Regions from separate parts of the Labrenzia sp. CP4 genome, predicted to be linked through region 1. Evidence: predicted binding sites of a transcription regulator. Region 1 holds the regulator's gene; each other region holds the start of a gene.
What was found. The regulator PhoB, encoded in region 1, activates phosphate uptake and scavenging genes when phosphate is short. The targets are predictions, from matches to a motif close to TGTCATNNANCTGTCAT.

Region 1 (5,432 bases):
GATCAGCAGAATGCCGTTGTCATCACAGATCTTGCGCAGCGCACGCAGGAAATCGGCCGGAATTTCGCGGATCCCGCCCTCGCCCTGCACGGGCTCGATCGCGATCGCGGCCGTTTGCGGACCGATGGCATCTTTCAGCGCATCCAGGTCTCCTGCCGGCACCTGGTCGAAACCGGGAGCCTTCGGGCCAAAGCCTTCAAGATATTTCGCCTGGCCGCCAGCCGCGATGGTCGCGATGGTCCGGCCATGGAAAGCCCCTTCGAAGGTCACGATGTGGAACCGCTCGGGGTTGCCGTTGTCATAATGATGACGGCGCGCGCATTTGATGGCAGCTTCCATCGCTTCCGCGCCGGAATTCACGAACAGCACCTTGTCGGCAAAGGTTTCCGCGCACAGGCGCTGCGCCAGCCGTTCGCCATCCGGGATCTGGTGCAGGTTGGAGGTATGCCACAGCTTGGCTGCCTGATCCTTCAACGCCTTGACCAGATGCGGATGGGCATGACCGAGTGCGTTGACCGCGATGCCGGAACCGCAATCGAGGAATCGTCGGCCATCGGTGGTAACCAGCCAGACGCCTTCCCCATGATCGAAAGACAGGTTCGATCTTGCGTAATTTCCGAATAGTGCAGTCGCGGACATAACCTCGTTTGTCTCCTTTAAACGCCCCTGCTGTCCCCTGCGTCGCCCCGACGCCGGGCCGTCACCTTGAAAAGATGCCGAAGGGCCAAAACGCAACGTGCCGCCCCGATGAGGCGGCACGCAGCGGCTTTCTTATACACTGCCGGTACCATGCACTGTCAATGGAAATGGCGCACAAGACATTTCATGTGCCGCGGAGGGCGGATTTCATAAAATTCTCAATGACCTCGCCATAATTGGGGAAAAGTCGTTTCATCCCCAACTGGTTTGGGTCGAGTGGTTGCCTGACAAATTAACGTTATTGTAACCTCTCAGCAATCAGACACGAGATCTCGTGAGGCAAATCACCAAGAGGCACTAGATCTGCCAGCATTAAGCGTGCTTGCGCATGCTTAACACGGGGTTAATGGCCGCAGGACGGTCAAACTAAAGGGTGCGGCAATGAGTTGGACAAACGAACGAGTTGAGCTTCTCAAAAAGCTTTGGGGCGGCGGCTTGAGCGCAAGCCAGATCGCAGGCGAACTGGGTGGTGTTACCCGTAACGCCGTGATCGGCAAGGTGCACCGCCTTGGCCTGTCCGGCCGCGCCAAGTCCACCTCTTCAAGCGCCAAGCCGCGCCGGCCGCGCACCGCAGCTCCTGCAACGGGTGCAGCGCCGAAGAAACCGACGACGTCACATCCGCAGTCGATCGGCGCAACGGCCCTGAAAGCAGACATCTCGCCGGCTCCAGTGGTGGCTGCCAAGCCGCGCGTAGAGCCGATTGCGGAGCTCGTTCCGATCTCGCAGCGGGCTACCATCCTGACGCTGACCGAGCGGACCTGCAAATGGCCGATTGGCGACCCGGCAACCGACGACTTCTACTTCTGCGGCCGCCAGTCCGATGCCGGCGTCCCCTACTGCGCTCATCACTGCAAGATCGCGTATCAGCCGGTCGCCGACCGCCGCCGCGACCGCAAGACGATGGCTCAGGCAGGCTGATAGTCTCGCACCGAAGCAGTTCATGAGAAAGCCCGCCAATTTGGCGGGCTTTTTTGTTTGGGCCTTCCATTGACCAGATGTCCGACCCCGACCAATGACCTCCCACAGCTTAATCACGGCACCGATCCATGCCGTTTCCGCCCCATCAAATCAAACCTTGTTTGACCGCTCCGCCACGACAGGGACCGCAGGATCAGCCCCGACACCGACACAACTGATGGGGTAGTCGCAGAAGAGAACCTTGCTCCGCGAAAGGCACAAAACCGCTGAGAAACAAAAAGCCCGCTTGAAAGCGGGCTCCTTAATTCCATTCTGCAAGTTGCCCTCAGGCGGTGGCAGAGGTGAACTGGTCATTGAAGGCGTATCCGGCACCACGGACGGTACGGATAGGATCCTTCGCCTTGCCCTTGTTCAGAGCCTTGCGCAAGCGACCGACGTGAACATCGACAGTGCGTTCGTCCACGTAGACATCGTGACCCCAGACCCCATCCAGCAGTTGTTCGCGGGAGAAGACACGACCAGGCGATGTCATCAGGAATTCCAGCAGGCGGAATTCCGTCGGCCCCAGGTGTATTTCCTTGGTGTTGCGGCGAACGCGGTGCGTTTCGCGATCCAGTTCGATATCGCCGGATCGCAACATGCTGGACACCACTTCCGGGCTTGCCCGGCGCAGGATGGCGCGCACGCGGGCCATCAATTCCGGTACCGAGAAGGGCTTGACCACGTAGTCGTCGGCACCGGTCGACAGGCCGCGGATGCGCTCTGCTTCCTCACCGCGTGCCGTCAGCATGATGACCGGCAGGCGCTCGGTATCCTCGCGCGCCCGCAGGCGGCGGCACAGTTCAATTCCGGACAGGCCCGGCAGCATCCAGTCGAGCAGCAACAGGTCCGGCAGGCTTTCCCGCAGGCGGATTTCCGCCTCGTCACCCCGGACACAGGACTCGACCGAGTACCCTTCCGCTTCCAAATTGTATCTCAATAGAAGGCTGAGCGGTTCTTCGTCTTCAACGATGAGCACCTTCGGCATACATCTCGCTCCAATTACCGCAACCGGCGCCGAAGCGCCGGCCGTTAAGATCTTCTGCAAATCCGACGATTACCAGCGGGTCAGACCGCGCCTGTTTCGTCGACCTTTGCCCGGTCTTCCGGCAAACGCTCGCCAGTGACCATGTAGTAGACGTTCTCGGCGATATTCGTCGCGTGATCGCCGATGCGCTCGATGTTCTTTGCGCAGAACAAGAGATGGACGCACTGGGTAATGACCCGCGGGTCTTCCATCATGTAGGTCAGGAGTTCGCGAAAGATCGACGTGTAGATCGCGTCGACCTCGGCGTCGGCTTCCTGAACCCGGCGGGCGGCTTCCGCATCCTTCCGGGCGTAGGCATCCAGCACCTGCTTGAGCTGCGAAAGAGCGAGTTCCGTCATGTGCTCCACACCGATCGCAAGCTTCTTCGACTGCAAGTCGCTGTCGATGGCGATGACGCGCTTGGCAACGTTCTTTGCAAGATCGCCAACACGCTCCAGGTCATTGGCAATGCGCGTTGCGGCGGTGATTTCACGCAGGTCCTGCCCCATCGGCTGGCGGCGGACGATCAGCTCGATCAGCTTCACTTCAAGTTCGTTGTAAAGGCTGTCCAGCCGGACATCGCCCTTGATCGTCGCCTTGGCAAGCTCCAGATCCTGCGACACCAGCGCGGACACCGCATCGGCGAAAGCCTTTTCGGCAATACCACCCATTTCGGCAACCTTGCCGGCCATGGCCGTCAGTTCGTCATCGTAAGCCGAGACTGTATGTTCAGACATCCTGTGTCCCCTTCAGAAACCTAAAAAATGCTTAGCCGAAGCGGCCCGTAATATAGTCCTGCGTACGCTTGTCCTTCGGATTGGTAAAGATGTCCTCCGTCAGACCTTCTTCAACCAAAATACCCAGGTGGAAGAACGCGGTACGCTGAGACACACGGGCAGCCTGCTGCATCGAGTGGGTCACGATCACGATGGTGAAGTTTTCCCGCAGTTCGTCGATCAGCTCTTCCACCTTCGCGGTCGCGATGGGGTCGAGCGCCGAGCACGGTTCGTCCATCAGGATCACTTCCGGGCTGACGGCAATCGCGCGGGCAATGCACAGACGCTGCTGCTGACCACCCGACATGCCGGTGCCCGGCTCGTCCAGACGGTTTTTGACTTCTTCCCAAAGCCCGGCCTTCTGCAGGCTGGAGGCAACGATTTCATCAAGCTCGGACTTGTTGCGGGCCAGACCATGGATCCGCGGACCGTAGGCAATGTTGTCGTAGATCGACTTGGGAAACGGGTTCGGCTTCTGGAACACCATGCCGACCTTGGCGCGCAGCTGTACGGGATCGACCTTGGGATCGTAGATGTCCTCACCGTCGATCTTGATCGACCCTTCCACACGGCAGATGTCGATGGTGTCGTTCATGCGGTTGATCGTCCGCAGGAACGTCGACTTGCCACACCCGGACGGACCGATGAAGGCAGTCACGGACCTCGGCTGGATCTCGATGTCCACGTCCTTGATGGCGTGGGTATCGCCATAATAGACCTGCACCTTGTTCGCGGAAATTTTGCTGTCGGTCATGGTTTTCGCCTGTTCAAAATTCGGCATCTCGTTCATCGGAGCAATCCTTACCAGCGGCGTTCAAACCTGCGGCGCAGGATGATAGCGATAATGTTCATGGTCATGAGGAAGACCAGCAGCACGATGATCCCGCCCCAAGCGCGTTCATAGAAAGCCGGGTCGGCACGTTTCGCCCACTCGTAGATCTGGGCCGGCATGGCCGAGTTCGGAGAGAAGAAACCGGCAGCCACACCGTCCGGGAAATTGGAGGCGATGAAACCGACCATCCCGATCAGGAGCAGCGGAGCGGTTTCCCCAAGCGCCTGTGCCAGACCGATGATCGTGCCGGTCAGAATGCCCGGCATTGCCAGCGGCAGGACATGGTGGAAGATCGACTGCATCTTGGAGGCGCCAATGCCAAGGGCCGCATCGCGGATGCTCGGCGGAACGGCCTTCAAGGAGGCGCGGGTGGAGATGATGATCGTCGGAAGCGTCATCAGCGTCAGCACCAGACCACCGACCAGCGGTGCGGATTGCGGCAGATGCATGAACTGGATGAACACCGCCAGGCCGAGAATACCGAACACGATGGACGGAACGGCGGCCAGGTTCGAGATATTCACCTCGATCAGATCTGTGAACTTGTTCTGCGGAGCGAACTCTTCCAGGTAGATGGAAGCGGCCACGCCGATCGGCAGCGACAGGAACAGCACCACCAGCATCATGAACAGCGACCCGATCATGGACGCCCCGATGCCGGCCTGCTCCGGACGGCTGTCGGAAGCATCGGTTCCGGTGATGAAGGCCCAGTTGAAGCGCTTCTCCAGCATGCCGGCGGACTGCATCTGGTCAGCCAGATCCAGGTGTGCGGCATCCAGGTTCTTGTCTTCGGCAAGATCCTCGCGCTTGACGCGGCCCTTCAGGTAGCCGTCGACACGGGATGAGGCGATAAGCTCGAAGGTTACCGTCGAACCGATCTTGTCCGGGTTGGCAAGCGCAAAGTCACGGACCGTGGCGGCAGCACCCGACGAGAACAGCTTCTGCAGGTCTTTTGCCGACATGTCTGTGGTGATGTTTGCACCGGCGAGTTCCTTGGCAAAGGCGTCATCGATGATGGCCCGGTACTTGGACGTCTTGACCACCGACTTTTCCGCTTCAGCAATCTGCTCCTGATTGAGCGGGACATCCACCTTCAGGAAGGTCTGGCTGAAGGCGCCAAGGCCGTTGGAAAGGATTGCCC
Region 2 (5,432 bases), 1.6 Mb from region 1:
ACTTCGTTCAGGAAAAAATCCTGAAATACAACCAAATCGCGACAAACTTCAGCTCCACACAACTTGCATACTGAATTGATCTTGGCTATCCGGTTCAGCTCCGGGCAGTTTGTTAAGAAGGGGCCATTCCATGTTCAAGTTTCTCCCGAAAATTCGTTTGAAGACCATTGCCGGGGCTGCAGCCCTGTCCGCAGTTGCCGCTATGGCTTTCGCCCCTGCCGCGTCGGCGGAAAGCCCGTTTCATACCGGGGTCTGGCAGTTGAACACGCCGGAAGGCCCGCGCGGCCTCGTCGTCAGTGACTGGCTGGTCTTCGAAAACGGCTTGCCGAAGCGCTGGCTCTATCGCCGGGCCGGCACCAACGACGCCAACCAGTTCGATTTCTTCACCCGTTCGATGAACGATTCCGGCTATACGCCGGTCGGCATCCGGGTGTACCGGACCGGCGACAATGCGATGAAATACACGCTGGCGCCCAAGGGCGAGGATCCGATCGAGGTTTCCGCCGTCCGTCTTTCCATCCCGAATTTCGAGAACTCCTGCCTTTCCGTCGAGAAAAAAGGCAAGCGCTTCTACGGTAACTGGGTCGGCACTGAAGGCTCCAAGCTGAAGAAACTGAACGTGTCGAAAAACCGGCTGACCATCGACGGCGAAGCGCGCAAGGTATCGATTGCGGAAGTCCGCGTCGGCCGCATGGGCATCACCGAAAATGGCAAGCCGATCGCTTTCCTCACCGATGCCGGCGGCGACTATGCGGTTCTGCAGTGGTTCAAACCCGGTGTGACTGTCGAGCAGATGCAGGATCCGGAAAAGGAAATCCTCGATTTCGCGTCGGAAGAAATCGTTCGCAACCCCGGCGGCACCTGCGACCGGCAGATCGAATCCCGACTGAAAGCCATGAAATAATACGACTGAATCTGAGCCTGTTTTTAAGGATAGGTTCAAATAATACGTCCTGAGCGCAAAGATTACGAATTTTTCATCGAATTCGACTTGTGCTCGGGATAGGCTTTTCCCATATGTTGAGGGAGTTGTGTTGCATGCGCGATTGCATGCGCACGTCTATCTAGAAGGGGATTTTTACGACCATGTCGACCTATGACCGTCAATCTCAAGGCGCGTATACCGTCGCCGGCGCACGCGCCGAGGCCGGCATCGATCAGGGCCTGCGCTCCTACATGCTGGGCGTCTATAACTACATGACCATCGGCCTTGCGCTGACCGGCTTTCTTGCGCTGGCAACGGTCATGCTTGCAACGACCACCGATCCGAACTCTGCTGTCGCCAGCCTTGGCAACGGCCGCATGCTCACCCAGCTGGGTGTTGCCATCTACGGCAGCCCGCTGAAATGGGTTGTCATGCTCGCACCGCTCGGAATGGTGTTCTGGCTGTCCTTCCGCATTCAGTCCATGAGTGCCGGCGCAGCGCGGACCCTTTTCCTGGTCTACGCATCCGTAATGGGTATCTCCCTGTCCTCGATCTTCCTGGTCTACACCCCGGGCTCGATCGCTCAGGTCTTCTTCATCACCGCCGGTACCTTCGGCGCGCTGAGCCTGTTCGGCTACACCACGAAGAAGGACCTGTCCGGCTGGGGCTCGTTCCTGTTCATCGGCCTGATCGGTATCGTGATCGCGTCGCTGGTCAACATCTTCATGGCATCTTCCGCCCTGCAGTTCGCCATCTCCGTGATCGGTGTTCTGGTGTTCGCCGGCCTGACCGCCTACGACACCCAGCAGATCAAGGAAATGTACTACGAAGGCGACAGCGGTGAAGTCGCTACGAAGAAGTCCGTCATGGGCGCGCTGCGTCTGTACCTCGACTTCATCAACCTGTTCATCATGCTGCTGCAGCTGTTCGGCAACCGCGACTAAGCGCAGCCAAACTGAACAAACGGAAAAGCCCGGCCTTGTGCCGGGCTTTTTTGTGGCCGCACGAATGTCCGACACATCGCTTGCCTACACTTGCGTCAATGGGCGTCAACGCCAGCCTTGCGCAAATCAATGGAATGAAGCGGCAGAACACTGCGCTGCCAGGCTTGGCCGAACCAATCGTCTGGTCCGCGGCCGGCGGGTAACCGACCAGCATCAGCCGGTCATTGACGCGACCATCAAGGAAATGCCTGTGACCGGATCAACGCAGGGCAAATGAACCACATCCGGTCATCAGCTGACTGACCGTATGCCTGGTCAGGCGTCGACCACCCGAAGATGTTTTTTCTTCTCCAGAACCCTCAGCACCTGCGCCAGATCGTGGCCACGCTTCAGGATCATGCCCCCGGTCGCCACGACCGAATATGTGCCCTGGCGGCGGGCCAGTTTCGGGTCCTTCTCGATCCTGTAAAGCGGCATTTCGGAAGATCTGCGAAACACGGAGAAGATTGCCCGGTCCTTCAGGAGGTCGATGGCATAGTCCCGCCACTCGCCGTCGGCGACCATGCGCCCGTAGAGCCTCAGGATGACATCGAGTTCGCGCCTGTTGAATGCAACAATGGGTTTGGGAGGGGGAGCCGGTTGATGTTGTGGCGACGGGCTTGCACCCGCACCACGCTGAAACGCACTGTCGTCGGCTTCGCTCATTCCGCCTCCATTCCGTTCGCGGTTTCGCTGCTGACAGGTAACCGACAAGAGAATCGTCGGGAGACGCCTGTCACCTGGCTGTCATGATGCGTCTTCTTTAGCCATTCTGGCAAGCCCGCAACGTCATATTGACAGACAGAGGTCTGAAACCAGAGTAATTTTGCCAATAAGTTTTACGGGAAGAAGTGCAAAAACGAACGCAACGGCACTTTGCCAAGAAAGAATGCATAAATTTCCTTGATTTTGCCGCATTCCAGCCCTTGGCCAGCCATTTTAGACACCCATATTAGGATCATACCCTGATGGGTATGGCCCGTAGAAGCCGCGGAATGCATTAGCCCCCCAGCCCCCCGGGGTTTTTACTGGCCAACCAGATTTAGTGAGTCAAACATCAGGGCAACTGAAGGGCCGGCATTATGCCGGCCCTTTTCATTTGTGGACTTGCCTGTTTATCTGCTTTCAAACTACTTCAGAAAATCCCTGAGGAACGACAGGAACCGCGCATCGGTTCCATAGGCCACATTGACCCGCATTGCCGGCTTCTGCCGGGTCTCCCGGTTCGGATAGAAGACGGCGCCCGGTGCAATGAAGATGCTTTGCTTGCTGGCTGCGGCGCATAGTTCCCTTTCATCCACATCATCGGGAAACTCCACCCAGAGATAGAACCCGGGTATGGAGCACTCACGCACAGACAACCCGATCGCCTCCAGTGTCCCGAAGGATGCCTTGTAGGCGTCTTCCACCCGGCTCCTGAGACGCCGCAGATGTCTCAGATAATGGCCGGCCTGCATCAGATTGAACACGAAGCGTTCGACGTGGTCGGATGAATTGACCACCGTCAGCATCTTGATATCGGCAAGCTGGCGGATGATGTCCGGATTTCCAGCCACGTAACCGCATCTGAGACTGGCCGACAGTGTCTTGGAAAAAGTACCGAGATAAAGCACCCGCTCCAGCTGGTCCAGCGCTGCCAGCCTTGGCAGCGTGGCCGGAAGAATATCGGCAAGCGCATCGTTTTCAACCAGGAGAAACCCCCAGCGCTCGGCAAGCTGCATCAACCCGAATGACCGCGAAGGTGACAGGGAACCGCCGGTCGGATTGTGGCCGTGCGACTGGGTGACAAACATCTTCGGCCGGTAAAGAGCGAGTTTGGCGGTCAGGTCTTCCAGGTCCGGACCGTCCCTGTCACGCCGGATACCGACAATCTGCACCTTGGCGAAGGTCAGCTTGGAAAAGAGCGGATAATAGCCCGGCTCATCGACAAAAACCGTATCGCCAGGCTCCGTCAGATGCCGGATGATCAAATCCAGGCCATGGTTGACGCCATGGGTCAAAAGAAGCCCTTGCGGATCGGCCGGGATCGACCGCTCCAGCAACTGCATCCGCAGCCGGTCCCTCAGCGGGCCATATCCCCACGAACTGCCGTAGCCGAATTCGATCGCTTCGGGAAAAGGCGTCTTGGCGTTGGCGAAATGGCGGCGCAGCTCCGCTCCCTCCATCCACGACGGCGGCGGGCGTCCGTCTCCCGGACGCACTTCATAATGCTGTTCCAGCTGCTCCCGCAGCAACGACATGCCGTCAACCGCAGCCGTGACATGTGGCGCTGGCGGGGTCTTGGAAGCCGATCCGACCTGTGACATGTAGTATCCGGAGCCGGCCCGCGCTTCCAGTAGCCCTCGGGCGACCAGCCGGTCGTAAGCTTCCGCCATCGTGTTTTTCGAAACGCCGTTCTCCCGCGCGGCCTGACGAATGGAAGGCAACCGCTCAAACGTCTTGTACGCCCCTGCCTCCAGCATCAGCGCGACTTTCTCGACGATCTGATCGACGCGAGACAGTTTCCGACCGCTACCCGTAACCCTCATTGTCCCTCAAAATTTACTGGGACAGTGCTGCCCATAAATCCAACAACTGTCCCTTGATTGTCCCAATCAATTTTATGACAGTTTGCCCATTACGCCAGCAAATGGCAATTTCCTTGGGAGGGAAAAATGACCAAAGTAAGTAGACGCAGCCTTCTTGCAGGTGCAGCCGTTGGCGGCACCGCCCTCGCAGCACCGATTGCGGCCAAGGCACAAGATGCGGTTGAGTGGCGCATGCAGGCTCTCTGGGACGCCGGAACCACACCTTTCGAATTCGAGAAGAAGTTTGTCGAGCGCGTCAGCGAACTGACCGACGGCAACTTCAAGATCACGCTGTTCTCCGCCGGCCAGCTCGTGCCTGCCAACCAGGCATTCGATGCCGTTCGCGCCGGCGCCTTCCAGCTGATGAAGACCTTCGACGGCTACGAAGCCGGCAAGATCCCGGCATTTGCCTTCACGTCCACCATCCCGTTCGGCTTCCCCGAGTCCGACCAGTATGAAGCCTGGTTTTACGAAAAGGGTGGTCTGGATCTCGCCCGCGAAGCCTATGCAAGGGCCGGTCTCTTCTACATTGCCCCCACCGTCTATGGCGAAGAGCCGATCCACTCGACCGTCAAGATGGAAACCATCGCCGACATGGCCGGCAAGAAGGGCCGCTTTGTCGGGCTCGCTTCCGCGGTCATGGCCGACCAGGGCGTTTCCGTGACCCCGCTGCCGACGGCGGAAGTCTATACGGCGCTTGAAAAAGGCCTGATCGATTTTGCCGACCGCGGCGATCTCACCGCCAACTACGAAGCAGGCCTTGGCGAAGTCGCCAAGTTCATCATCCTGCCGGGCGTGCACCAGCCGACCACCGCCACCAGCTATGTCGCCAACCAGGGCGCCTATGACGCGCTGCCGGACGACTACAAGGCAGCGCTTGCTGTTGCCGCTCGGGAGATCTCCGGATCGCTGCGCCAGCACATCATGGTGCAGAATGTCGATGTCCTGAAGAAATAC
Region 3 (5,432 bases), 2.3 Mb from region 1:
GACCACGGCAAAGACGAAGCGTCCCGGTGCCCCGAGAGCCCGCAGGAGTGCCAGACGCCTGGCGAACAGCCGGGCAAGGGCTATCAGCCCCGTCAGGACACCAGCGGTCACCAGCACCTGGGTCAGCACCGCCATCAGCGACATTATCTGGCGGATGTCCCCCATGAGTGCATGAAGTTGCGCAAGCACCGCGCCTGGGAAGAACGCCATGGTGTTGTCGCGGGTAAACTCGGACCGCAGGGCGTAATTCGCCCAGAGCTCATTGGCATGAACGAGTATCGCCGGTGTTCCCGGGAAATAATCGGCGTCAAACGGCGGGCCGATCTGTGTCTGTCGTTCCGGGCCATGGCCATTGGTCAGCCCGTGCACTTCCCAGACGCTTTCCACCGGAACGAGAATGGCCTTGTCCCACGGGCTGCCGGTGGGCGGCATCCTGCCGACGATGGTGAGCGCATGGCCGGCGTGGGCATCTTCTTCCGCGCTGTCACCAATGCCGTGCGCGGGTTCGAATGTCTCTCCAAGCTTCAGGTCGACCCGCGAGCCGGCAACCGCTTCCCCGCTGCCGGCAAAGAGCCTGCCTTCGGCAAGGTTCCCTGCCAGATGCGTGACGAACTGAGGCGTGGTGCCGACAACGGGTGACGACAGGTAGCTGTCGCCGAAGGCTATCGGGGCGGCAAGGTCGACGTCGTCATGGAGGGCAATCTCGTTGTAGATCTCGCCTCCCAGAAGCGGCACGTCGCTTGGCTGCAGATAGACGGCGGCAAACATCATGGTGATTTCGCTGCCTGGGGCTGCGACGATCAGATCGAACTTTTCCGCTGCCCGTGCCGTTCCCTTTCTGAGGCCGCGTTCCTGGGCTATCAGGCCAACGCCGATACCGATGGAAATGGCGATCAGGAAAACGAAGGTCAGATTGGTCCAGCGGAAGCGCCAGAGCAGTGCTCCGACCAGCGCCTGTGGCCGGAAGCCCCAGATCACGATCAGGCCGGTTATCACGGCGGGTAACAGCAGCAGCACGAGCCACAGCGTGTCCTGGGCAAGCGGCGAAAGGTCCTGCCAGCGGTCTGCGAAAAAGTCAGGCACCGGCCGCCTCCGTCTGCAGGTGGCCGTCCGTGACTTCGACGACCCTATCCATCCGGTCCAGCAGATGCTGGTCGTGGCTGACGGCGATCAGCGTCTTGTTCCGCGCGCGGGTCAGGCTGATCAGGTCTTCGATCAGGGCATCGGCGGTCTTGCGGTCGAGGCTTGCCGTCGGTTCGTCCGCGAGAATGATCTCGGGATCGTGGGCCAGAGCGCGGGCAATCGCAGTGCGTTGGCGCTCGCCGCCGGAAAAACTGTCTACGGTCCGCGCCTCTGCCGGCACCTTGAGGCTCTTGAGAAAATCCCGTGCGGTGTCGGTGATCGACCGGCGCTTCACTGCCGGGTTGAACGCCGTTGCAAGGGAGGCGTTGCCAAGGGCGCTCAGTTCCTCAAACAACAGGAAGTCCTGGAAGATCAGCCCGACATGGCTGCGGCGGAACGCGGCGCGGGCGGCGTCGTTCAGCTGCACCAGATCGGTTGCACCCCAGCGGATATGACCTGTCATGGCTGGATGCAGTCCGGCGAGCGCGTAGAGAAAGGTCGATTTCCCGGCACCTGACGGGCCACGCAGGCCGATGGTTGCGCCTGGTGTTGCATTAAAGTGATCGCAGGACAGCAGCACCCGGCCACCGGGTGTCCCGACGCGGAGATCGTCGACTTGAAGAGCAAGATTCATGAGAAGCTGTCAGCTGCGTTCATAGACAGCATCGACAAGTCTTGCCCGGCTGACGAACCCGGTCTCGGGATCCTTGAAGGTTCCCAGTTCGAGAACACCCCTTGTCACGATCTTGCTGTTGAAGGCGACCACGTCGACAATGCGCTTGGTGTAGATGGCGAGAATGTCCCGCGGCCATTCCGCCTCGGTTTCACAGAACGGGCAAACTGCCATCGGAATCTTGGTGAGCACGAAGAACTGGCTGTCGGCCTTCAGGGGTGGGGCCATGTAGCCACCGACCGATACCCTGGAGCCTTCCAGTGAATGGGCGAGGTCGGAAAAGCTCCGGTCCTTGTTGTAAAGCGTGCGCAGCTTGAGGGCGGCATCTGCCGCACAGGCGGTGTCCGGCAGCAGATTCCCGGCAAACGGAGCGAGGCCGAGCCCGACAATAAGCTGTCTGCGGTTCATGACATCCCTGGTTCTGGCCAATTCATGCTCCTAACTTATCCGGCTAATATGACAAACAGGCAAAGGCCTGCCGGGCGGCAGGCCTTCAGGATCCCTGGCCGGTATTCGGCCGGGGATCCCGCTGAGCGCGTTTTGAACGCTGACTGAAGGCTTATTGGGCGTTCACAGCGTGGTTCATGACGTGGAAGATCACGTTCTGCTCGATGGTGCCATCGACCAGATGTGCCCACGGGCCCTTTGCGTAGACCGCAACATCTTCACCCGAATGGGTTTCGGAGGACTTGGGGATCAGCGCCTGCTGGACGTAGTCCAGATCGGTGGCGGTTTCCTGGTCCAGGTCCGGGCGCGAGCCGGTGTAGTCGTTTTCGCCTTCGCCCTTCTTCAGAACCGAACCGGTGCCGTTCAGGTAACCGATCACGGTGTACGGCTTGCCGTCGTCCGCGGTCAGAACCTTGTCGGAATGCTTGATGCCCACCTGGGCAACGTCGTAGCAAAGGCCGAGGATGGCCGAACCGCGGCCGCAATAGCCGTTGAAGGCGATGGCATGTTCGTGGTCGGCCGTGACGATGATGAGCGTGTCTTCATCGTTGGTCAGTTCGTCAGCCATGGCAACGGCTTCTGCAAAGGCAACACCATCGCGCATGGCGCGGGCCGCATTGCCGTCATGGTTGGCGTGGTCGACGCGGCCGGCTTCGATTTCCAGGTAGTAGCCGCCTTCGTTCTTGGACAGATATTCGATGGCTGCCTTGGTCATGTCGGCCAGGGACGGCTCGTCATTGTCGGCGCGGTCGGCCTCATATTCCATGTGGCTGTTGTTGAACAGGGCCAGTACGGGGCTGGAGCCGTCAAGCTTCAGCGACTGGAAACCGGCGGTGTCGGATGCGAACTGTGCACCCAGTCCGGTTGCACGCTCAACCAGGTCGACATTGTCTTCGCGGCGGCCCTTCAGCCCACCCATTTCCTTGTCCTTCGGCAGGAAGTAACGGCCACCGCCGCCCATTGCGAAATCGACGGTGCCGGCTTCCATGGCGTCGATCAGCTGGGTCGCGATGTCCTTCTGTGCGGTGCAGCCTTCCGGCACCGCGTCTTCCCAGTTGCGGTTCGCGGTCTTGGCGTAGACGGCAGCCGGAGTTGCGTGGGTCAGGCGGGCGGTGGAAACCACGCCGACGGACTTGCCGGCTTCGGTCATCATTTCGGAGAACAGGGCAAGCTGGTTGCCTTCAACGGTGGAGCAATCGTCATGGATGGCTTCTTCACCGAGGTTGATCAGGTTGAAGCGCTGCTTCACGCCCGTGTTCATCGAACCGGCGGTCGGAGCGGAGTCCGGCGTCTGGGCGTTGATGTTGTAGGTCTTGACCAGGGCGCTGTAGAACTCCGGAGTTTCGTACGGGAGAACGTTTTCCTCGCCCAGCATGCCTTTCTGCTGACCGTCGAAAAGGCGGGTGGCGTAGTTGGTGCCGACACCGTTGCCGTCTGCGATCAGCAGGATCACGTTCTTGGCGCGGTTGGTGTTCGGCTGACGGTCCAAAATGGCCTGAATGGCGGCTTCGCCATCCTTGTACCACTGGCTGGAGGCTTGCGGCAGGGCGTCCTGAGCAAAGGCAACAGAGCCGGTAAGGGCCAGCGCCAGCGAAGTGCAAACGATCGTTTTCATGATATCTCCCGGAGGTGAGGGTGCATCCCGGGAGCTACTTAAAAACGCTGCATGACATCTGATTGACAGTTGGATGACGAAACAGATTTGTTATTTTATTACATAACCTCGGCGATTGAATTCAACTCTTCTACTTTTGCGCCGTCTTGTGTCTTCTTCGGTAGCGTCTTGTCATCGAACCGCAGGTTGGTCCCTGGCCGGGTGATCGGCCTGGCAGCCACGCGAAAAGCCCGGGCAATTACAGATAGAAAAATGGAGTCCTGAAATCTGAGGACGCTGTCGCGTCCTGTGTTCCTGGGCTGCCTGCTATCCCCTATTGTCACATCATTTTCATATGAGCGTCGAATAAGGTTCATATGAAAATGTTTTAACGGGCTTCGAAGTCAGGCTTTTTCGAGTCAACATGATGCCTTTGGAGCAACTGGCCTTCTGCATCAGCAGGAGGAGAGGGGACGATGGCGGATCAGAAGAACATGCTTGGGCAAATAGACATTTCAAAGCGTCAGGCCGAAATCGCGGATCTGGTACAAAAGGCAGGGTTTGCGTCCGTCGAGGAACTGGCGGACCGGTTCGAGGTGACCACGCAGACAATTCGCAGGGACGTCAACGGTCTTTGCGAACTGGGGATCCTGCGCCGGACCCACGGCGGCGTCGAGCCTCCTGCGCCGGCGTCCAACATCCATTATTCCACCCGGCAGATCCTCAATCTTCCGGAAAAGCAGCTGATTGCGAAACTGGTGGCCGGCCATGTCGGCAACAACCAGTCGATCGCGTTTTCCATCGGCACCACCCCGGAGATCGTGATGCAGGCCCTGGTTGGGCATGAGAAACTGGCGGTTTTCACGAACAATCTGAACGTGGCCTTCACGGCTTCGGTCAATCCGTCGTTTCAGGTGACCATCACCGGCGGGCGGTTGCGCCATGGCGACCGCGACGTGCTGGGGTCCGCAGCGCAGGCGTTCTTCTCCAACTACAAGGTCGATATCGGCATTTTTGGTGTCGCAGGTGTCGATGAAGACGGCACGCTGCTGGATTTCCATGAGGACGAAGTGGCGGCCCGCCAGTCGATACTCGCCAATTGCCGCCGGTCCTATCTGGTCCTCGATCACAGCAAGTTCGGCCGGAACGCCCATGTGCGCGGCGGTCAACTCAGCGATGTCGATGCGATCTTCACCGATTGCCCGGTGCCGGATGTTTTCCTGGCATCGCTGGAAGGCACGAAAACGGAAGTGTTCGTGGCCGACGACGGAGATGAGGCGTGACATCAGATCCGCATATCCCGGGTGCGAAACTCTCTGGCGCCGGCAAGCCGATCGTCCTTGAAACGGTGTCGCGTACCTGGGGTGAGACGGTGGCCGTCGATGGCCTGTCGATCGATATTCCGGCAGGCTCCTTCACGGCACTTCTGGGTCCGTCCGGCTGTGGCAAGTCAACGACATTGCGCATGATTGCGGGCCTCGAGAATGTCAGCAGCGGACGCATCCTGATCGGCGGAGAGGATGTCACCGGCCGTCCGTCGGCCAAGCGTGACCTTGCCATGGTGTTCCAGTCCTATGCGCTGTTTCCGCATCTGAA

Region 2: a site for PhoB is predicted at 2,643-2,659, ahead of ACP90_RS02020 (DUF2794 domain-containing protein). Genes of this name have one in related genera too.
Region 3: a site for PhoB is predicted at 3,920-3,936, ahead of ACP90_RS05335 (alkaline phosphatase). Genes of this name have one in related genera too.

The regions. Positions count from the first base shown of each region.
Region 1 covers NZ_CP011927.1:4,784,328-4,789,759, forward strand. The annotation lists gene ACP90_RS21910 (aspartate aminotransferase family protein) at 1-639, opposite strand, end outside; gene ACP90_RS21915 (GcrA family cell cycle regulator) at 1,081-1,617, shown strand; gene phoB (phosphate regulon transcriptional regulator PhoB) at 1,943-2,644, opposite strand; gene phoU (phosphate signaling complex protein PhoU) at 2,725-3,420, opposite strand; gene pstB (phosphate ABC transporter ATP-binding protein PstB) at 3,452-4,213, opposite strand; gene pstA (phosphate ABC transporter permease PstA) at 4,261-5,432, opposite strand, start outside.
Region 2 covers NZ_CP011927.1:410,228-415,659, reverse strand. The annotation lists gene ACP90_RS02030 (hypothetical protein) at 131-904, shown strand; gene ACP90_RS02025 (Bax inhibitor-1/YccA family protein) at 1,087-1,869, shown strand; gene ACP90_RS02020 (DUF2794 domain-containing protein) at 2,185-2,574, opposite strand; gene ACP90_RS02015 (PLP-dependent aminotransferase family protein) at 3,039-4,436, opposite strand; gene dctP (TRAP transporter substrate-binding protein DctP) at 4,563-5,432, shown strand, end outside.
Region 3 covers NZ_CP011927.1:1,142,385-1,147,816, forward strand. The annotation lists gene ACP90_RS05320 (FtsX-like permease family protein) at 1-1,083, opposite strand, end outside; gene ACP90_RS05325 (ATP-binding cassette domain-containing protein) at 1,076-1,756, opposite strand; gene ACP90_RS05330 (hypothetical protein) at 1,766-2,224, opposite strand; gene ACP90_RS05335 (alkaline phosphatase) at 2,355-3,857, opposite strand; gene ACP90_RS05345 (DeoR/GlpR family DNA-binding transcription regulator) at 4,313-5,119, shown strand; gene ACP90_RS05350 (ABC transporter ATP-binding protein) at 5,116-5,432, shown strand, end outside.